Regions from separate parts of the Undibacterium sp. Di24W genome, predicted to be linked through region 1. Evidence: predicted binding sites of a transcription regulator. Region 1 holds the regulator's gene; the other holds the start of a gene.
What was found. Region 1 encodes LexA, which represses DNA repair genes until DNA is damaged. Its sites were predicted from a motif close to ACTGTATNNNNATACAGT; they were not measured.
Positions count from the first base shown of each region.

Region 2: a site for LexA is predicted at 3,710-3,727, ahead of ACO0KZ_RS17020 (DNA topoisomerase IV subunit B). Genes of this name have one in related genera too.

Region 1 is NZ_JBMPOP010000003.1:600,897-612,577, forward strand. It holds gene clpP (ATP-dependent Clp endopeptidase proteolytic subunit ClpP) at 1-237, shown strand, start outside; gene clpX (ATP-dependent Clp protease ATP-binding subunit ClpX) at 435-1,700, shown strand; gene lon (endopeptidase La) at 1,964-4,372, shown strand; gene lexA (transcriptional repressor LexA) at 4,532-5,185, opposite strand; gene rpsF (30S ribosomal protein S6) at 5,498-5,866, shown strand; gene priB (primosomal replication protein N) at 5,909-6,223, shown strand; gene rpsR (30S ribosomal protein S18) at 6,233-6,517, shown strand; gene rplI (50S ribosomal protein L9) at 6,544-6,996, shown strand; gene ACO0KZ_RS08930 (replicative DNA helicase) at 7,231-8,619, shown strand; gene ACO0KZ_RS08935 (DUF47 domain-containing protein) at 8,751-9,377, shown strand; gene ACO0KZ_RS08940 (inorganic phosphate transporter) at 9,449-10,450, shown strand; gene ACO0KZ_RS08945 (LytR/AlgR family response regulator transcription factor) at 10,642-11,400, opposite strand; gene ACO0KZ_RS08950 (sensor histidine kinase) at 11,471-11,681, opposite strand, start outside.
Region 2 is NZ_JBMPOP010000008.1:88,792-100,472, forward strand. It holds gene ACO0KZ_RS16995 (pseudouridine synthase) at 1-479, shown strand, start outside; gene ACO0KZ_RS17000 (DUF192 domain-containing protein) at 562-1,047, shown strand; gene rpsT (30S ribosomal protein S20) at 1,209-1,472, opposite strand; gene ACO0KZ_RS17010 (GNAT family N-acetyltransferase) at 1,748-2,353, shown strand; gene ACO0KZ_RS17015 (vWA domain-containing protein) at 2,366-3,535, shown strand; gene ACO0KZ_RS17020 (DNA topoisomerase IV subunit B) at 3,856-5,847, shown strand; gene parC (DNA topoisomerase IV subunit A) at 6,019-8,346, shown strand; gene ACO0KZ_RS17030 (diguanylate cyclase) at 8,500-10,152, opposite strand; gene ACO0KZ_RS17035 (response regulator) at 10,153-10,545, opposite strand; gene hutI (imidazolonepropionase) at 10,760-11,681, opposite strand, start outside.

The sequences.
Region 1 (11,681 bases):
AATTCACGCATTATGATTCATCAGCCTCTAGGCGGCGCCCAAGGTCAGGCAACTGATATTGAAATTCAGGCACGCGAAATTTTGTATTTGCGTGAACGTTTGAACGGTATCTTGGCTGAAAAAACCGGTCAAAGTGTCGAACAAATTGCGAAAGATACTGATCGCGATAATTTTATGTCTGCAGAAACTGCGGCTGAATACGGTCTAATCGATAAAGTATTGACTCACCGCAGCTAAATGTTGTGTGGATTCAGTATGTAAATAAGTAACGCCCGCAACCAACAGCTGCGGGCGTTTTTATTTGTCATTATCTAGTTGCTTTACTTCATAATTGAAGTTTGTCTCTGTAAAATCATTTGCTTTGTCCGGTTTGTGTGAGTTTTGCAGTAATATAACGGGCATCGCCTACTTCGTTAAAATTAATAAAAAGCATTATGTCAGATAAAAAAAGCACTGCTGGTGAAAAATTACTTTACTGCTCATTCTGCGGTAAGAGTCAACATGAAGTGAAGAAATTGATCGCTGGGCCATCGGTCTTCATTTGCGATGAATGTATTGATTTGTGTAACGATATTATTCGTGATGAAATCAATGCGCTGGAACCGATTAGCTCCGCAAAAAGCGATTTGCCAACCCCGGTTGAAATCACTGAGTTGCTGGATCAATATGTGATAGGTCAGGAAAAAGCAAAACGTATCTTGGCGGTTGCTGTTTACAATCACTATAAACGCCTTAAACATCTGGGTAAGAAAGACGATGTTGAGCTGGCTAAAAGTAACATTTTGCTAGTTGGCCCGACTGGTTCCGGTAAGACCTTGTTGGCGCAAACGCTCGCGCGCATGTTGAATGTGCCGTTCGTGATTGCAGATGCAACTACTCTGACCGAAGCTGGTTACGTTGGCGAAGACGTAGAAAACATCATTCAAAAGTTGCTGCAAAATTGTAATTATGAAGTTGAGCGCGCGCAAAAAGGCATCGTCTATATCGATGAAATTGACAAAATTTCTCGTAAAGCGGAAAACCCTTCCATTACCCGCGATGTATCGGGCGAAGGCGTGCAGCAAGCCTTGTTGAAATTGATTGAAGGTACGATGGCATCTGTGCCGCCACAAGGCGGTCGTAAGCATCCTAATCAAGATTTTATTCAAATCGATACCACCAATATAATGTTTATTTGCGGTGGCGCATTCGATGGCTTGGCGAAGATTATTTCTGATCGCTCTGAGAAGAGTGGCATTGGTTTTGCGGCTAGTGTGAAGAGCGAAAGTCAAAAAAGTGCAAGCCAAGTTATTCTTGATGCTGAGCCACAGGACTTGATTAAATTTGGGATTATTCCTGAATTGGTTGGTCGTCTGCCAGTAATTGCGACCCTGATGGAATTGGATGAGACTGCTTTGATTCAAATTTTGGTTGAACCAAAAAATGCTTTAATCAAACAGTATGCAAAATTGCTAGAGATGGAAGGTTGTGAGCTGGAGATTCGACCTTCGGCGTTGCAGGCAATTGCGAAAAAAGCGATTGCCCGTAAGACTGGGGCGCGTGGTTTGCGTTCTATTCTTGAGCATGCATTGCTGGACATTATGTTTGAGCTGCCGAGCGAAAAAAATGTCGCTAAGGTTGTTATTGATGAAAACACCATTAATAATGCTGCAAAACCATTGTTAATTTACAATGAGCAGCCTAAAGTTGCAGGTGCGTAGTATTTTTTGATATCTGGACTTGAGTTGTAATTGAGTCTTTTATTGGAAATTTCCGCAATCTTTTTGTGAATCATTGTTTTTTGTCTGTGGTTCGCAAAAATAAGCAGTACAATTTACTGAAACAATAAAATTAGTTAGCTTCAATCGAAAAGCTACCCGGAGACTTCTCTGTGTGGCTTTTTTTATTGTTTTTTTCGGATGACGGGCTTGAGTTTTAGCCTAGTGCGCCAATCTAGTTAATGTAATTTTTTAAAAGGTGCGCCATGACAACTCCCACAATTACTGAACGTACAGAATTACCCTTATTGCCCTTGCGCGATGTCGTGGTATTCCCTCACATGGTGATCCCATTGTTTGTTGGTCGTCCAAAATCGATCAAGGCTCTGGAAGCTGCGATGGAGCAGGGTAAGAGCATTATGTTGGCGGCACAAAAAGCCGCTGCAAAAGATGAGCCTTCGGCCGAAGATATTTATGAAATTGGCTGTATCGCGAATATTCTACAAATGTTGAAATTGCCAGATGGCACGGTCAAAGTGCTGGTTGAAGGTACACAACGTGCGCGCATTCACAATATTACTGATTCTGAATCCCATTTTATTGCTGATCTGACGCCAGTTGCATTAGATGAGGGAGATGATTCCGAAGTCGAAGCAATGCGCCGCGCGATTGTTCAGCAATTTGATCAATATGTAAAACTAAACAAAAAGATTCCACCAGAAATTTTGGCTTCCTTGTCCGGTATTGATGATGCTGGTCGCCTGGCCGATACCATTGCCGCACATCTGCCTTTGAAGTTGGAGCAGAAGCAAGTTATTTTGGAAATATTTAGCGTGGCTAAGCGGTTGGAGCATTTGCTTGGTCAGCTAGAGGGTGAATTGGATATCCTCCAGGTCGAGAAACGTATCCGCGGACGTGTAAAGCGTCAGATGGAAAAATCTCAACGCGAATACTATTTGAATGAGCAGGTCAAAGCGATTCAGAAAGAACTCGGCGAGGGAGAAGAGGGCGCAGACATTGATGAGCTAGAGAAAAAAATAACTGCGGCAAAGATGCCAAAAGAAGCGCGCGATAAGGCCATGAATGAGTTGAAGAAACTTAAAATGATGTCGCCTATGTCCGCCGAGGCAACCGTGGTGCGTAATTACATTGATACCATCGTTAATTTGCCTTGGAAGAAAAAATCCAAAGTAAATAATGATTTGAGCAATGCTGAAAAAGTATTGAGCGATGATCATTACGGTTTGGATAAAGTTAAAGAGCGTATTTTGGAGTATCTCGCTGTTCAACAGCGTGTAGATAAATTGAAGGCTCCAATTTTGTGTTTGGTTGGGCCTCCTGGTGTCGGTAAGACTTCACTTGGACAATCCATTGCACGTGCGACGAACCGTAAGTTTGTTCGTATGGCCTTGGGTGGTGTGCGTGATGAGGCTGAGATTCGTGGTCATCGCCGTACCTATATTGGTTCTATGCCGGGTAAGATTTTGCAGAGTCTTTCAAAAGCGGGTGTACGTAATCCTTTATTCTTGCTTGATGAAGTCGATAAGATGGGGGCGGATTTCCGTGGAGACCCATCATCAGCTTTATTGGAAGTTTTGGATCCCGAACAAAATCATACTTTCTCAGATCATTACATTGAGGTGGATTTTGATTTGTCCGATGTGATGTTTGTAGCGACATCGAACTCTTATAACATTCCAGCAGCATTGCTGGATCGGATGGAAGTGATTCGTTTGTCGGGTTATACCGAAGATGAAAAAGCTAGTATCGCAATACGTTATTTGTTGCCCAAGCAAGTCAAGAATAACGGTTTGAAGGAAGAGGAAATTTCAGTTTCTGAATCAGCTATTCGCGACATCATTCGTTACTACACGCGTGAAGCCGGTGTGCGTTCATTGGAGCGTGAAATCTCTAAGATTTGCCGTAAGGTGGTAAAAATGTTGTTGCTCAAGAAGACAGAGAAGAAAGCCACTATCACTTCAAAAAATTTGGATAAATTCTTAGGTGTGCGCCGCTACGATTTTGGCGTAGCGACCAAAGAGAATCAAGTGGGGCAAGTCGTTGGTTTAGCATGGACCGAGGTTGGTGGTGATCTATTGACCATCGAGGCGGTCTCTATGCCTGGTAAAGGCGCGACGATTCGTACCGGTACGCTTGGTGATGTCATGAAAGAATCGATCGAAGCTGCGCGTACGGTTGTTCGTAGTCGTGCTGCTAGATTAGGTATCAAGGCTGACGTTTTTGAGAAGACCGATGTGCATATTCATGTACCAGAAGGCGCGACGCCGAAAGATGGTCCATCCGCAGGTATCGCGATGACCACGGCAATGGTCTCGATTTTTACAGGTATTCCGGTGCGTGCTGATGTGGCGATGACAGGTGAGATTACTCTTCGTGGCGAAGTTCTGCCAATTGGCGGTTTGAAAGAGAAATTATTGGCAGCACATCGTGGTGGCATTAAGACAGTGTTGATTCCTGAAGAAAATGCGAAAGATCTGACGGAGATTCCTGATAATGTAAAAAACAAGTTGGAAATCATTCCAGTGCGCTGGATTGATAAAGTCTTGGAAATTGCTTTGGAGCGCCAGCCAGTGCCCCTAACGGAAGAGGAAATGGCAGTCCCCGCAGTCGCAAAAACTGATGCAAGCGCAGATACTTCTACGATTAAGCACTAATCTGTACTCAGAACTTTTCTTTGTCGTTAAATAGAAAAATGCCCGATGATTTTGTCGGGCATTTTTTTATAATCTAACTAGTTATAGTTGATATATTTGTCGCGAGAATTTTTAATCGCTTTGGCTGTTTGATTCGAGCATGTGACTCTCCCTATCTACTTACCAGCTACGCATCAAGCCAACTGCGAGACCTTCTAGCGCAAAGTCGGGTACATTCTCATCAATAATAATGGGTGAGAAATCCGAATTCTCCGGTAGTAGCTCAACGCCATTTGATGTTTTCATATACCGTTTCACAGTAACTTCTTCGCCTATTCGCGCCACGACAATTTGTCCATTACGAGCACTGTCTGTTTTTTTGACTGCGAGTAAATCACCATCCATGATTCCTATGTCGCGCATTGATAAACCACGTACTCTGAGTAAGAAGTCTGGCTTTGCAGAAAATAACGATGAATCAACTTGGTAAGTTGCTTCAACATGTTCGGTCGCCAAAATAGGTGATCCTGCCGCGACACGTCCGACTAAAGGCAAGCTCAATTGCATCAGTGCTGGATGTGGTAATGCCATTTGCATATTTGGCATTGAGTTCGATAGTGCAGACTCCAGCAATCGAATGCCGCGGGAAGTGCCTGCTGCAATTTCAATAACACCTTTGCGAGCCAAGGCTTGTAAGTGCTCTTCTGCAGCGTTGGTGGAGCGAAAGCCTAATTCGTTAGCGATTTCGGCTCGTGTTGGAGGAAATCCCGTATTTTGAATAGCATCTTTTATAAGGTTAAGAATTTGTTCTTGGCGAGCGGTGAGCTTGAGCATAGTAGTCCCGTTAGGATCTTAATTGAATCTTTTATTGAATTTGTAGAGGCTGTATATATAAGCAGACTGTATTTTTATACAGTAAATGACTGAATGCAAGTTATTTTGTGTTTTTTTTGCACTTAACAGGTTAATCGCCATCAAATAAACGTTTTTCGCTTCGCGAAGTATGAGTGTAATTTCTAATTAACCATTACATGTAATCTAACCGCTTGATTGTGATGGGAAAATAAGTTATCATCGCGGGCTGTCCTCTTCCTGCACTCGTCTTGACGCCGAGGCAGGCTTTATTTTTGTCCACAAGGAGAAATTATGCGTCATTATGAAATCGTATTTATCGTACATCCCGATCAGAGCGAGCAAGTTCCTGCAATGATCGAACGTTACAAAGCTAGTGTAACTACACGTGGCGGCCAAGTGCACCGTGTTGAAGATTGGGGCCGCCGTCAATTGGCTTACATGATTCAAAAATTGGCTAAAGCTCACTATGTTTGCATGAACATTGAGTGCGACGCTGAAACTTTGCTTGAGTTGGAAACAGCATTCAAATTTAATGATGCCGTATTGCGCCACCTCACAGTTAAATTGAAAAAAGCAGAAACAGCTCCTTCTCCAATGATGAAGTCTGTGCAGAAAGAAGACTCTGCTAAGGCTCAACGTGTTGAAGCTCCAGCAGCTTAATTATTTTGACTAAGTGCGCGTAAGAAATCATAAATCATACTTGTGAATCAACTTAAAGTCGTAGCCACAGTTGTAGAGAAATCGGTGTTGCGTTATACCCCAGCGGGAATACCCATCGGCACAGCTACATTGAAGCACGATTCTAAGCAAGAGCAAGCAAGTGCTCCGCGCCAGGTTGAGTTCGAAATTCCAGCAATTGCTGCTGGTGAAATTTCTAAACAATTCCTGGAGATTGAATTGGGGGCTTTGATGATTTTTACTGGTTTCTTGGCGCGCAAAAACCGCAACAGCAAAAGTCTCGTTTTTCACGTTACTGAATTTCAGAAATCGGAAAACGAAACAAATTTACTAGATTAGGAGCCTAAAATGGCATTCGGTAAAAAATTTGATAAGAGCAAATTAAAACAAAAGCGTCAGCAACAAAATCCTTTGTTCAAACGTAAAAAATTCTGCCGCTTCTCAGCGGGTCATGTAGCAGCAGTTGACTACAAAGACATTGATACTTTAAAAGATTTCATCCAAGAAAACGGCAAAATTATGCCTGCACGTTTGACAGGTACTAAAGCTTTGTATCAACGTCAAGTTGACACAGCAGTTAAGCGCGCACGCTATCTCGCGTTGTTGCCTTACACTGATTTGCACACAGCGTAATTGACGACGGAAATTAGGAGAAAAACATGCAAGTTATTTTGATGGATAAAGTCGTTAATCTCGGCAATCTGGGTGATGTAGTTCGTGTTAAAGATGGTTACGCTCGTAACTTCTTGATTCCACAACGTATCGCTCGTCGTGCAACTGCAGCTGCGATCGCTGAATTTGAAGCGAAACGCGCTGAGTTGGAAAAAGCAGCAGCCGCTAAATTAGCTGAAGCTCAAGCTCAAGGCGAAAAATTGAACGGATTGACAGTTCAAATTTCTCAAAAAGCAGGTGTAGATGGTCGTTTGTTTGGTTCAGTAACCAACTTCGATATCGCTGAAGCATTGGCTAAACAAGGTTTCGCAGTTGAAAAGGCGCAAGTTCGCTTGCCATCCGGTCCTTTGAAAACAACTGGCGATCATTCCGTTTCTGTGGCATTGCACACAGACGTTGTGGTTGACGTAATCGTTGCTGTTCTGGGCGAGCACGCTTAAGCTTTAGTTCTTTCTAGAGTACAGAAAAGCCGGGTTTTCCCGGCTTTTTTTATGCCTTTTTTAGTGAACGTTAAATACTAAGGTGTCCCAATTATTTGGCATAAAAATAGAGATATTGAAATTGTAAAATAATTTGTGTATCTACTATTTGCTCGACCTATTTTTGATTTTAAGCTTGTTATTTGAGATGTTTCTTCTGTTTTTGAGTAGTAATAAAAAGGTATAATGCGCACCATGAAACCGCCTTCAGATCCTCAGTTAGACTCAATCCGTGTACCTCCACACTCCATCGAAGCTGAACAGTCAGTTTTGGGTGGTTTGCTGCTCGATAATGCTGCATGGGATAGGATTGCTGATTTTATTCGTGAAGATGATTTTTACCGCTACGATCATCGCATTATTTTTCAATTCATCGTTAAGCTGGTTAACTCTTCCCGTCCAGCCGATGTCATTACAGTTTTTGATGCCTTAAGTGCAGCCGGTAAAGCGGATGACGTTGGCGGTCTGACTTATTTGAATGCACTGGCGCAAAATACGCCCTCAGCAGCGAATATTCGCCGTTACGCTGAAATTGTCCGTGACCGCGGTGTCCTGCGTAAGTTGATAACTGTGGCAGATGAAATTTCCGGTCAAGCATTTAATCCGCAAGGCAAAGAAGTTAAGCAAATGTTGGATGAAGCTGAATCCAAAATCTTTGCGATCGCTGAAGAGGGAGCACGTGGTGCTCAGGGTTTTCATGCAATTCAGCCTTTGTTAACCCAGGTGGTTGAACGTATTGATGAACTGTATAACCGAGACCATACCAGCGACATTACGGGTGTCCCAACTGGCTTTGTCGATCTAGACCGTATGACCTCGGGCCTGCAGCCTGGCGATTTGATTATTGTCGCGGGTCGACCATCCATGGGCAAGACGGCCTTCTCAATTAATATTGGCGAGAACGTCGCGATTGATAGCGGACTTCCTGTTGCTGTGTTCTCGATGGAGATGGGCGGGACACAGTTAGCAATGCGTATGTTAGGTTCGGTAGGTAAGTTGGATCAGCATCGTTTGCGAACTGGGCGTTTGATCGATGAGGATTGGCCACGCTTGACACATGCGATTCAAAAAATGAATGAAGCGCAATTTTACATTGATGAAACGCCTGCTTTAAGTTCCATCGAGTTGCGTGCCCGTTCTCGTCGCTTGTCGCGTCAGTGCGGCAAACTTGGCTTAATCATTATCGATTACTTGCAGCTGATGTCAGGTAATTCTGGTGGCGAGAATCGTGCAACTGAGATTTCTGAGATCTCTCGTAGTTTGAAAGGCTTGGCGAAAGAATTGCAATGCCCGGTTATTGCGTTGTCGCAGTTAAACCGCTCATTGGAGCAGCGCCCGAACAAACGGCCTGTTATGTCAGATTTGCGCGAATCAGGTGCGATTGAGCAAGATGCAGACGTAATTTTGTTCATTTATCGTGATCAAGTTTATAACCCGGACTCTCCAGATAAAGGGACAGCGGAAATTATTATTGGTAAGCAGCGTAACGGCCCGATCGGTAGCGTTCGTTTGACCTTTCTTGGGGAATATACCAAGTTTGATAATTACACCGGCTCCTTGTCGATCTATGGCGATAGCGAGTAGTTTTTTTGTGGTTTGAATTTGTTTTAGCTTCATTTTTAGTTTTTGTAGTACCACTAAGTCAGATGATCCTTGCAATAGAAGTTTAGATAGCAGGGACTTAATATAAAAATTTTCTATTCTAGGGAATAAAGATGTTTGGACGATTGATGCCCACTGAGGGTAAATTTTTTGAGTTTTTTAATCAGCACGCTGAATTGTGTGTGAAAGGCTCTAAAGAAATGGTCGCGTTGATGACTAATTTCGACGACTTGGAGATTCGTGTACACGCGATAGAAGGTATTGAAAAGCAGGCTGATGCTGTGACCTACGCGGCGATTGAACTACTGCATAAAACTTTCATTACGCCAATTGATCGCGATGATATCCATAAACTGATTACTAAAATGGATGACATCCTTGACTTGCTCGAAGATGCCGCCCAAACAATTTCTTTGTACGATATTCGTGAAATTACACCAGAAGCAAAACGCTTAGCTGAGTTGTGCTTAGCATGCGCTTTAAAGGTGAAAGAAGCTGTTGCGCTTCTGCATAATATGGACAATTCCCGTCAGATTTTGACTATTTGTGAAGAGATTGATCGTTTGGAATCAGATGCAGATCACGTCATGCGTGCTGCAATGTCAAAATTATTCCGTGATGAGCCGGATGTCCGCAATTTAATTAAGCTCAAAGCGATTTATGAAATTCTTGAAACCGTGACTGATCGTTGCGAGGACGTGGCAAACATCATTGAAGGCATTATTGTTGAGAATGCTTAGTTTCAACAAAATGCTTTTTCGGGAGTGTTTATGCACTCCGTTGATAACGTGAGCTCACGAGAGAATTTACTATGCATATAAGTTTATACGTCATCATTCTATTGGTGGTTCTAGCACTATTGTTTGATTTTATGAACGGTTTTCACGATGCCGCAAATGCTATTGCGACCGTGGTTTCCACTGGCGTGTTAAAACCAGGGCAGGCGGTTGCGATGGCTGCTTTATTTAACGTACTGGCGTTTTTTGTATTCAATCTTTCCGTCGCCAAAACCATAGGGAAGGGAACAATTGACCCAACGATTATTGATCAATACGTCATTTTTGGTGCACTGGTTGGTGCTATTTTCTGGAACCTAGTTACCTGGTACTTCGGCATTCCATCATCATCGTCTCATGCGCTGATCGGTGGTCTGATCGGTGCAGCGGTTGCAAAAGATGGAACTGGCGCATTAATTGGCACGGGTCTGTATAAAATTCTTTTGTTTATTGTACTGTCACCTCTACTTGGGTTTTTCTTGGGCGCATTAATGATGTTGCTGGTTTCTTGGTTATTTGTAAAATCAACACCAATTAAGATTGATAAATGGTTCCGCCGTTTGCAATTAGTGTCCGCCTCTGCATTTAGTCTAGGTCATGGTGGTAACGATGCTCAAAAGACGATGGCGATTATTTGGATGTTATTGATTGCCGCAAAATACTCAGATCCTGCTGATCCATTGCCGCCAATGTGGGTGGTTTACTCATGCTATGCAGCAATTGGCTTGGGAACTCTATTTGGTGGGTGGCGCATCGTTAAAACCATGGGCCAGAAAATCACAAAATTGAAACCTGTTGGCGGATTTTGTGCTGAGAGTGCCGGCGCATTAACACTTTTGTTCGCTAATATTTCTGGAATTCCTGTGTCAACCACACACACGATCACAGGTGCCATTGTTGGTGTTGGTTCTTCTCAAAAAATGTCTGCAGTGCGTTGGGGTGTTGCTGGAAACATTGTCTGGGCATGGATTTTGACAATTCCTGCATCTGCATTTGTGGCTGCGATAGCGTGGTGGATTGGGACAAAAATAATTTAATTGTTCATCCTCGGTGACATAGCAAAAAAGCTGGAGTTTTCCAGCTTTTTTTTGAGACCTATAGTTTTGCCACTGTCCGCAAACGTGGATGAGACGGGTGAGCTAAGAGAGTTCACGCTGCAGATCAATATGGCTTGATATCAAGGATTTACATTCACATTTTGAGATGGTTCAGTTGGTGCTTTGGCTCGTCACATTTGTTTAAACAGATGTACGAAACTGCGACTCACCTCAAGTTTTTCTGTTAATCCTTTGATTTGCACTAAATGACGTCCACGCATGTCTCGTACCACACCAGAGATGGCTTTGGAATTGACTAAGGTGGAACGATGAATTTGCCAAAAGAGTTGCGGATCGAGTTCTTCTGCCAGATCGCGTACTGGTTTCCGGATTAATGCCTCGTAGGTCGCCGTTTGCACGCGAGTATATTTCTCATCCGATTGAAAAAACAAAATGTCCTCGACTGGAATCAGACGTAACTCTTGGCCGATAGACGCTTGTATCCATTGCAGGTAATTTGCTTTTGGTGCTATGCCTAACTGCTTAGCCAACTGGGCAAGCATATTGCTCATGTCATTAGGTTCTGTGGCAGTAGTCAAACGAGCTTTCAAGCGTTCTACCGTCTTGCTGAGACGTTCTGTATCGGCCGGCTTTAAGACATAGTCAACAGCGCCCTGGTCGAATGCTTCAACCGCGTATTGATCGTATGCGGTGATGAAAACGATATGTGCTTTCGTGCCAATTTCTTTGGCGGCTTCTAATCCAGTTTTAGCAGGCATGCGGATGTCGAGGAAGGCCAAATCTGGTTTATGCAAATCAACCAATTGAATGGCTTCCTCACCATTTTTTGCTTCCGCCAAAATTTCAAGTTCTGGCCATACCTGTTCCAGACGCGAGCGTAGTTGGTCGCGCATAAGTCTTTCATCATCGGCGATAATTGCTGTTGGCATTATTCTCTTCTCGTCTTATGAAGTGGGGTTAAGGGTACTTAGCGAATTGTATTGGCAATCGACTTCACTATCATTTCGCAATCTCGTAAGGGATCTCTATGGTAACGCAGACGCCACTTGGTTGGTTAGGCGAAATTATAATTTGTGCTTTATCTTTGTAAATTAGTTTCAAACGTTCACGAATATTTTGTAAGCCAAGTCCAGTTCCATTGCTGGCTACCGCGCCAAAACCTAGGCCATCGTCGCGTACTGTGACCGCTAACCGGTTCTGTAAAACTTCA
Region 2 (11,681 bases), on a different contig from region 1:
ACACATTAGCAAATTACATCAAAACGCCGAATGTTTATCCAGCGGGTCGACTTGATGCAGACAGCGAAGGTTTGGTATTACTGACGGATGACGGAAAATTACAGCATAAGATCAGTCACCCCGATTGGAAAGAAGCTAAAACCTATCTAGTGCAAGTGGAAGGTGATGCGACGCCCGGACAACTTGTTCGCTTAGCTCAGCCGCTTGATTTGGGTGATTTCACAACACTACCCTGTAAGGCTGTACGAATCGCCGAACCAGAATGGATCTGGCCGCGCAATCCACCGATCCGTGAGCGAACAAACATTCCAACTAGCTGGCTTTGCATCATTTTGTCAGAGGGGAAAAATCGTCAAGTCAGACGCATGACAGCCGCGGTCGGCCTACCAACCTTGCGTTTGATTCGTAGCGGCATCGGCGAATATAGTCTTGCCAGCCATCCATTATTGCCGGGCGAAGCAATGGAAATCGTTGCTTAGAACCTGATCACAATTAAATTGAACGATTTTTTATGAGGATAGTCAGACTACAAGCTATTTTTGCCATATATCAAAATTATCCATGCTGAAAACTACTCACAAAAATTTGCTTGTATTGATTTGCTCAATCCTATGCACCCATGCCGCGACAACTAAAGCTGAAACCATGACGGTGTCAGCAGCAGAATCCACCTTAAAGCGCCAGCAATTCCAGTTTGGCATACACAAATTAGATGCAGAATTGGCACGCACTGCAGAAGAACGTCAGCGAGGCTTGATGTTTCGCGAATCACTTGCTGAAAACCAAGGCATGATGTTTCAGTTCTCCCAGGCGGATCACTACTGCATGTGGATGAAAAATACCTTAATACCGCTATCGATTGCCTTTATCGATGAACAAGGCAAGATTATCAATATTGAAGAAATGCAAGCAAATAGTGAACAAACCACTTGTGCGAAGAACAAAGCACGATATGCTTTGGAAATGAATGCAGGCTGGTATAGCCAACGTCAGATCAAGGCCGGACAGCAAGTGGAAGGATTACCATTAAAAGATAACCAACAATAAAAAACCACCGCTGCAATCGTGCCGTCTCATACAGAATCTAATGCTGCAAAAAAGACAAAAACCGCAATAAAAATTGCGGTTTTTATGTCGTAGTCTGACTACAAAGTAGACAGCTTATTTACTACAATTGCGCTAACGATGTCAGCACAAGGCAAAAACAATTAAGCCAATGCTTTCAATGCAGAAGCTAAACGGCTCTTGTGGCGAGCTGCTTTGTTTTTGTGAATGATTTTTTTGTCAGCAATACGATCGATCGTAGAAACAGAGTTCTGAAAGATCACTGCAGCAGCAGCTTTGTCACCAGCTTCGATTGCCTTACGAACAGCTTTGATCGCTGTACGCAAAGTCGAACGCTGACTAGAGTTGTGTGCATTTTGTTTAACTGCTTGACGAGCACGTTTGCGTGCTTGTGCGGTATTTGCCATGAGATTTCCTAAACGTAGTGGGTGGGCAGCTTCAAAATGCGAACTTACTTTTTGCAAAGTTACTCACATGGCCGCGCCGCAAAATTCTGTACAGCTTCGCAGTATAACTGGTTTTAAAACCATGCGCAAGCCGCTTCTCGCTTTTATTGCTAGCAAGTCACACAGCACTGCAAAATAGACAATAAACCGAGGCGTACTACCAGCAAACCACCCTCTCTGAAGCATTACAATAAGTACTTAAACCTAACGCGTCCAAGCTTACAATGAGAGGCATCATGTCCATAGCTAGCATCACACTTACTGGTCAGCACGCCAGACTTACTCCGCTCTCGCAAGATCACTTGAACGACTTGCAAGCCGCTGCTAGCGATGGAAGACTGTGGGAACTATTCTTCACTTCAGTACCTTCACCAGAAAACTTGATGACTTGGTTCAAGGTCGCTACCGAGCAACACGAAAAGGGCCTAGCCCTTCCTTTCACAGTATTTGATCAGGTTCAAAACAAAGTGATCGGTGCGACACGCTACTGCAATATTGACAGTGCTAACAAACGCTTGGAAATTGGATACACATGGTACGCACAATCATATCAACGTAGCGCCATCAACACAGAATGCAAACTTTTATTGTTAACACATGCCTTCGAAGTACTCGAGTGCAATGCAGTGGAATTTCGCACAGACTGGTTTAATCAACGCTCGCAGAAAGCCATAGAACGACTGGGCGCCAAACGCGATGGCGTACTGCGAAGTCATATGATTTTGCCAGACGGTCGGGTGCGCGACACCGTGGTTTACAGCATACTTAAGCATGAATGGGCAGGCGTCAAAGCGAACCTGGCATTCAAGTTCAAACGCCCATCTACAGCAACTTCAACTTAAGAGAATCACATCGTGTTAATCGACTTTTTCTTCACACTCAAAGATGCCAAACTTCCGGTGTCGATTAAAGAATTTTTGACTTTGCTAGAAGCCATGCAACAAGGCGTAGTCGGCACGTCGGTCGACGAATTCTATTTTCTGTCGCGCACTATCTTGGTGAAGGATGAAGCGAATTACGACAAGTTTGACCGCGCTTTCGGTCTGTATTTCAAAGGAATCAATACGATTTTTGAGAAGCATCCTGACATTCCGCTCGATTGGCTCAAGAAACGCTTAGGGCGTGAACTGACGGATGAACAACGGGCAGCATTGGAAAAATTTGGCTACGACAAGCTGATGGACAGACTCAAACAATTACTCGAAGAACAAAAAGAGCGGCACGAAGGCGGCAATCGTTGGATCGGGACCGGCGGCACTTCGCCTTTCGGCAATGGTGGCGATAATCCCGAAGGGATACGCATCGGCGGCAAAAGCGAACGTCGTTCAGCGGTCAAAGTCTGGGAAGCACGTGCGTTTAAAGACTACGACACCGAACGTGAGCTCGGCACGCGCAATATCAAAGTTGCTCTGCGCCGCCTGCGTCGGTTTGCGCGGCAAGGAGCAGAAGAGGAATTAGCGCTCGATGCGACGATCAAAGCCACCGCGAACAATGCGGGCTACCTCGATATCAAAATGCAGCCCGAACGCAAAAACAATATCAAGGTATTGATGCTGTTCGATGTCGGCGGCACCATGGATGATCACATCGCGCAGATTGAGGAGTTGTTTTCTGCAGCGAAAACCGAATTCAAGAATATGGAGTTCTATTACTTCCACAATTGCGTCTACGACTATCTATGGAAAAATAATCACCGGCGTCATTCAGAAAAATTCCCAACTTGGGACGTACTACGCAAATTCACACCCGATACCAAGTTAATTTTTGTCGGCGACGCTACGATGAGTCCGTATGAGATCCTCCAACCCGGTGGCTCTGTCGAATACAACAATGAAGAAGCTGGCGCAACCTGGATACAACGTTTTACTGCGCACTTCCCCAAATATTTGTGGCTCAATCCAGAACCTGAAGGCATTTGGCAATATCGACAATCGATCGATATCATGCGCAAGTTACTAAGCAATCGTATGTTTCCGATTACCTTATCTGGGCTGGAACAGGGAATGCGCCTATTGAGTAAGTAGATAAGAAAGTTTTTTTGTTAATTTGGATTATTTTTGCTGCTGGCGCAATCTAGATCCAAATTAGACGAGTGCAGTTATCGGTCAATGTTGGGCATCGCTTTTTTCAGCACCCACCTACGCAAAGAACATTTATGCTGAACTTTTTTTACCTTCGCGTCACACAGAATCAAATTAACTGTACATAAAACCAGTATTTCGAATTACAATAATTCGTCAAATCCTTAATTTTCCGTGTAGGATAAAAAAAGAAGCGCATCGTCCAAACTCTGGCGACAGCAAATAAACAAATCAATAAATTAATTTTTCACCCATTTCATCGCATGGCAACTAAAAAAACCACAACCCCATCCGACTACAGCGAATCATCCATCCGCGTTCTGAAAGGACTGGAACCGGTCAAACAAAGACCAGGGATGTACACCCGCACCGAAAACCCTCTGCATATTATTCAAGAAGTCATCGACAATGCCTCGGATGAAGCCTTGGGTGGTCACTGTAAAAATATCCAAGTCACGTTGAATGCCGATGGCAGTATCAGCGTTGAAGATGATGGTCGCGGCATTCCTGTCGGTTTGCATCCAGAAGAAGGCGTGCCTACGGTAGAAATCGTATTCACTCGCCTGCATGCTGGCGGCAAATTCGACAAAGGTTCAGGCGGCGCTTACGCCTTTTCTGGTGGCTTGCACGGAGTTGGTGTATCCGTCACCAATGCCTTGTCCAAACGTCTAGAGATTACCGTCTGGCGTGAAGGTGGGTTACATAATCTCGTATTTGCCAATGGCGATGTCATCGAACCATTGAGCACTCAGCCTCTAGGTCGTGGTGACAAAAAAAATGGGACCCGCGTTTCGGTCTGGCCCGATGGAAAATATTTCGATTCACCAAATATCTCAATCCCAGAAATGCAGCGATTGCTGCGCTCCAAAGCGGTTTTGCTGCCCGGCGTAAAAGTCACGTTCACCAATGCAAAAACTGGCGAAAGTCAGACTTGGCAATACGATCAAGGCTTGCGTGGTTACTTGACTGAAGCTTTAACGCAAGCCTCACATGGCGACTTGGTTATTCCAATGTTTGAAGGTGAACAATTTGCCAATGCTGATGCAGATGGTTTTGCCGAAGGCGAAGGCGCATCTTGGGTCGTAGCATGGACCGAGGATGGTGGCGTCGTGCGCGAATCGTACGTGAATTTGATTCCGACTCCAGCTGGTGGGACGCACGAATCCGGTTTGCGCGAAGGTCTATTCGGCGCCGTAAAAAGCTTCGCTGAAATGCATTCTTTGTTGCCCAAAGGGGTAAAACTTTTACCGGAAGACGTATTCGCCCGTGCCTCTTTCGTGCTGTCTGCCAAAGTGCTAGACCCACAATTTCAGGGCCAAATTAAGGAACGTTTAAATTCACGCGATGCAGTACGTTTAGTTTCGAGTTTCTCCAAACCGCCTTTAGAACTTTGGCTAAATTCGCATGTGGAACTTGGAAAAAAACTCGCCGAACTGGTGATTAAACAAGCGCAATCGCGTTTGCGTTCTCTGCAAAAAGTCGAGAAGAAAAAATCCTCTGGTGTCGCGGTTTTGCCTGGAAAATTAACCGATTGCGAATCGAACGACATCACGCGTAACGAATTATTCTTAGTCGAAGGTGACTCCGCAGGCGGCTCCGCAAAAATGGGACGTGACAAAGAGTTTCAAGCGATTCTGCCACTACGCGGTAAAGTCTTGAATTCTTGGGAATCTGAGCGTGATCGCCTGTTCGCGAACAATGAAATTCACGATATCGCCGTTGCCATTGGTGTTGATCCGCATAGTGTCAATGACACGATCGATTTAACCAATCTGCGCTACGGCAAAATCTGTATTCTTTCTGATGCGGACGTCGATGGCTCCCATATTCAAGTTTTGTTGCTGACGCTGTTTTTCAAACACTTTCCACAATTGATTGCACGCGGCCATATCTGTATTGCCCGCCCGCCACTGTTTCGAGTCGATGCACCAGCGCGTGGTAAAAAGCCAGCACAAAAAATCTACGCACTCGATCAAGGTGAATTAACAGCAATAGAAGATAAATTGCGCAAAGACGGTGTGAAAGATGGTGCTTGGGCGATTTCCCGCTTCAAAGGTTTGGGCGAGATGAATGCCAACCAGCTATGGGAGACCACCATGAACCCTGATACGCGACGCTTACTACCAGTGTCACTCGGTGAATTTGATCAAGAATTTTCCGAAGGTCGTTTCAATATGCTGATGGGTAAAGGCGAAGCGTCTGCGCGTAAAGCGTGGTTGGAAGAACATGGCAATGAAGTAGAGGCCGACATCTAGAGAGGCACATAAATCCGATTGCGCGGCGCATTACGGCGTTGCAAATCCTCGCAATACCGACGTATTGCTTTGGTTTGCGCCTTGTACTGCATCCGCGGAATCGAATTTCTGAGCCCCCTACACGATTATGTTGAGCGGATTTAAGAGTCACAAAAAATACAAACAAAGATTATGAGCGAACAAGCAAATTTATTTGATGAAGCCCCAAACAATAATGGTGGCAATGGTGGTGATAGCGAGACCTTGACGTTGGCGACTTTCGCTGAGCGCGCTTATCTTGATTACGCGATTTCTGTAGTCAAAGGTCGCGCACTGCCCGATGTCAGCGATGGACAAAAACCCGTACAGCGGCGAATTCTGTATTCGATGAACGAATTAGGTTTGAACTCAACCGCCAAGCCGCGTAAGTCTGCGACTGTCGTTGGTGATGTCCTCGGTAAGCTACATCCCCATGGTGATCAATCTGTGTACGACGCGATGGTACGTATGGCGCAGGATTTCTCCTTGCGCTACCCACTAATTGATGGACAAGGTAACTTCGGTTCACGTGATGGCGATGGTGCGGCGGCGATGCGATATACCGAAGCACGTTTGACACCTATTTCCAAATTATTGCTTGATGAAATAGAACTTGGCACGGTCGATTTTCAGCCTAACTACGATGGCTCCTATGAAGAGCCGACTTTATTACCAGGACGTTTGCCCTTCGTTCTATTGAATGGTGCATCCGGTATTGCGGTCGGTATGGCAACTGAAATTCCTTCTCACAATTTGACCGAAGTGGCGAAGGCGGCGGTCGCTTTGATTCGCAATCCTAAAACCACGCATGCCGAGTTAATGGAGTTCATCCCTGGCCCGGACTTCCCGGGCGGTGGGCAGATTATTACGCCAGCAGCAGCGATCAGCGATATTTACGCCAGTGGTCGTGGCAGTCTGAAAGTGCGCGCACGTTGGAAGATTGAAGAACTAGCACGCGGTCAATGGCAGGCGGTGATTACCGAACTGCCACCGGGCACCTCCTCACAAAAAGTGCTGGAGGAAATCGAAGAGATTACCAACCCCAAAATTAAAATGGGCAAGAAATCTCTGTCGCCAGAACAAGTCAGCTTAAAGCAAGTCATGCTGTCAGTACTCGATGCTGTGCGCGATGAGTCCGGCAAAGATGCCGCCGTGCGCTTGGTCTTAGAACCAAAATCAAAAAACCAAGATCAAGCTGAATTCATGCAAATGTTGTTAGCGCATACTTCACTTGAAACTTCGGCTTCACTGAATCTGGTGATGATAGGCGGCGATGGCCGTCCACGTCAAAAACCTCTTTCCGATATTTTGACGGAATGGATCACTTTCCGCTTTGAGACTGTAACGCGTCGCACCCAATTCAAGCTGAAGAAAGTGAATGACCGCATTCACATTTTAGAAGGCCGTGAAGCGGTACTGTTGAATATCGACAAGGTCATCAAGATCATTCGCGAATCAGATGAGCCTAAGCCCGCTTTGATGGAGGCTTTCCGCTTATCCGATCGTCAAGCCGAAGATATTTTGGAGATCCGCTTGCGCCAATTGGCACGCTTGGAAGCCATCAAGATTCAGCAAGAATTGGCAGAGTTACGTAACGAAAAAACCAGCTTGCAAAACCTTTTAGATGATCCTTCAGCAATGAAGAAATGCATCATCAAAGAAATCGAAGCCGATGCAAAACAATTTGGTGATGCGCGCCGCACCGTCATCGAAGAAGCACAACGCGCTTCTATCGAACAGAAAGTTATCGACGAGCCAGTTACTGTCGTCATTTCTGAAAAAGGCTGGGTACGCGCTCGGACTGGACATGAACACGATCCTGCCCAATTCACGTTCAAAGCAGGTGACAGTTTGTATGGAACGTTCGAATGCCGTACCGTGGATCAACTATTGGTATTTGGCTCAAACGGACGTGTGTATTCCGTGCCAGTTTCCGCCTTGCCAGGTGCACGTGGTGACGGCGTACCTGTCACTACTTTAATCGACTTAGCGAGTGGTTCACGCATCTTGCATTATTTCGCCGGCAAAGCCGACACTTCACTCTTATTAGCGTCCACGGCAGGTTACGGGTTCACCGCAAAACTCGGCGATATGGTTGGTCGTATGAAAGCGGGTAAAGCCTTTATGACGCTAGAAGATGGCGATGAACCATTAGCACCAACCGCAGTCACCGACGATGCTAGTGCGATTGCCTGCCTATCTGAGAAAGGCCGCTTACTGGTATTTGGCTTGACTGAAATCAAGCAATTATCTAGCGGTGGTCGCGGAGTGATATTGATAGAATTGGAGCCTAAAGAAAAACTGATAGCCGCTACGGCGATCAGTCAAAAAGGTGTCAAAGTCAGTGGTATAGGTCGCGCTGCCAAACCACAAGAAGTTAGCCTGAGTGCTAGTGGACTCGCCATTCATATCGGTAAACGCGCACGTAAAGGCAAAGCTTTAGAGTCTAAAATTAAAGCGACACATTTGACAAAGAATTGAATTCCCTAGTTAACAAGCCTAGTGCATAGAAAAGTAACGAAAGAAAATGCCAGTACAGATTAATCTGCACTGGCATTTTCTTTTTTCGATACGGTACTAAGTCTTTGAAGAATTGAGTTGAGCTAAGCAAATTTAACTCACAAAAGTGAATCCTTAATTACCCTCCAGGACTTGATTTTTGCCACTATGCTTAGCGCGATATAATGCGGCGTCAGCGATCAACAATAAATCGTCTGGATTCATGGTTTGTCTTGAATCAGCAACACCAGCCGAAAATCCTACCGAGAACTCTCCCTGCCCGGACACATGCATAATTTTATTGAAAGCAACACGAATTTTCTCTAAAACCTGTCTAGCTATATCCGCAGTCGTATTGGGAAAAATCACAACGAACTCTTCCCCACCATAACGTCCGACCACGTCGCTTTTACGTAAACGTTGACGCAACAGATGAGACAAGGTGCGCAATACTTGATCCCCAATCTGGTGTCCATAAGTGTCGTTGACCTTCTTAAAATCATCCAAATCCAGCATTGCTACTGAAACGCTGGTCACATCACGAGTGGCACTCGACACCTTCGCGATCAGATCTTCTTTGATAGCGGTATGATTATAGAGCCCCGTCAAACCATCACGCATGACCAGAGAACGTAAGGCGCGATAACGATCAGCCCGCGAAGACAATGAAGAAATAAGTAATTCAGGTGAAATTGGTTTGCTCAAAAAATCGTCTGCACCGACTTTAACTGCGGCAATTTGTTTTCTCAGGTCATTCTCGCTCGATAAAAAAATAATCGGGATATCGAGGTAAGAAGGATCTTGCCGTATCACCTTAGATAGCTCGACGCCATCACAATTAGGCATATAAACGTCCATCAAGATGAGCTCCGGCCGAAAACTTGCCATCTGCTCCAATACAAGTTCTGGATCATTCAAAACCTCAGTGAGCATACCAACACCCTTCAAAATCTCACTGTAATACTGTGCCAACTCGACATCATCATCAATAATCATTACCCGGTATAAACGCGGATAATCACGAGCTAGTATCTCTTCTATACGCTCCGTCAACACCAAGAAATCTACTGGTTTAAGGAGAAAGGCTTGGCCACCAGCTCGCACCGCATGCAGGCGACTAGCGAAACTGTTCGTATCAGAAATGAAAATAGTAGGTGGTAAAGCAAAACCAGCCTCTGATAAGCGTTGCACTTCATTGCTACCGGCCAGATAAACTGAATCGAAATCGGTATCAATAATCAACACATTGGGAATCTGAGTTTGCAAGGCAGGCTCTAAATCTTGCAGGTGCTCTATATGCTGGACAAGAAAAGTAAATTGCTCTAACTGCTGAACAATTTCATCGCTGACTTCGCCGGACGAATTGACTAAATAAATTAATTTTTTCTCTTTGCTCTCAACTGGCTCATTCAAAACGATGGAATCAAGCTTTACTGCAGAGCTTGCTGCACTCATTTGACTTTCAGCAAAGTTGAGATAGTCAGTTACCTGTTGGCAAAATGCTTTAACGGTGTCTTCGTTCCACACTTCACCGGAGACATAGGCCTTCAGTTGCATTTCTAGAGTACGCGCTTGCGCTCCCATTTCTGGGAACCCAAAAGTACCGGCAGATCCTGCCATGGTATGCAAAGAGCGATGCAATAGCGCAAAATTCTCGCGATCATCCGGTGCGTTTTGAAAGCGCTGCGTAGCGGACTCGATTTCTGAAAGTTTGGCTGGTAATTTAGCGAGGAACAATTGCCCTAAGGCACGAATAGCCTCATTCAGTTCATCATCCCTGTTTGTCAATTAATTCACCTTGTCCCAAAGTGCCTGAACCTGGCCAGAAAGCGTCATAGGATCAAAAGGCTTTGCAATCACACCTGTAGCACCGAGCGTAAAGTAATAATCTTGCTCACTAGATTGTACTTTCGCCGTCATAAAAACAACGGGTGTGTGCATAGTTAAATCTAATTTTCGCAACTCAGTTAAAGTTGTTGGGCCATCCATATTTGGCATCATGACATCAAGCAGCAATAAATCAGGTGTGTAACCCTGCTCTATCGCAGCAATCGCCTCACTGCCCGAACTACACGTTCTTAATGAGAAGCCACCCACTACTTCCAAGGCAATTTGCGCAACGGCTTGAATATCAAGATCGTCTTCTACATACAGAATGTTGACTAATTTTTTCTCTGACATAAAAGAATCCTCAGGTTACATAGACAAATTAATAGGCGAAATTCACGGAAAGATGAGCGTAATAACAGCTACGTTTATTATTTAACCTCGCTCTAGCATAATATCTCTAGCCAGAATGTTGTCAAAGTAAATTCACCAAGTCGTCGATATTTCCCAACAAGAAACATTTTATTACAAAAACTCCTATTCAATCCTAGTTCGGAATACACCAACTCTAGAACTTCCTTACCATACCACTAAACACACTACTGGCACATGAATTCACGCCTATCATATAAGCGAGGTCAGCGGGACGTTCAATTTTCCAAAGCGCAAAGTCTGCTTGCTTACCGACCATTAAACTTCCAATTTTCTGTTGCAAGCCCAAGGCTTTTGCTGCATGAATGGTCACCCCTTGCAGTGCCTCTAATGGTGTCATCCGAAACAAGGTACACCCCATGTTCATAATGAGCAATGGCGATGTCATAGGTGAGGTACCTGGATTGCAATCGGTTGCCAAAGCGATAGAGACACCTGCAGCACGCAAAGCGGCTAAAGGCGGATACTTGGTTTCACGTAGAAAGTAAAATGCCCCAGGCAATAAGACAGCAACCGTACCATATTCTTTCATCGCCGCGATGCCTTCGTCGCTCAGGTATTCCAAGTGGTCAGCGGATAGACCTAGATATTTAGCGGTCAGCGCCGCCCCCCCCTGGTCCGATAACTGTTCTGCATGCAATTTGACTGGCAAGCCATGCCGTTGTGCGGCTTGAAACACACGCTCAGTTTGTGCTGGGGTAAACCCTATCTTCTCGCAAAATACATCGACAGCATCAGCTAAGCCTTCAGCCACAATCGCAGGTAACATGCGCTCGCAAACTTCATCTATGTAGTCATCGGCACGACCAGCGAACTCAGGTGGCAAAGCATGCGCCCCTAAGAATGTCGTGGTGATTCTGACGGGTAAATCTCGCTGAATTTGCCGTGCGACACGCAAAATTTTTGCTTCTGTTGCGGTATCGAGTCCATAACCAGATTTGATCTCTAGTGTCGTCACACCTTCGCGCAAGCTACTGTGTACACGTGGCAAACTTTCACGCATTAATTCTTGCTCGCTGGCGGCACGTGTGGCTTTGACAGTCGACACAATGCCACCG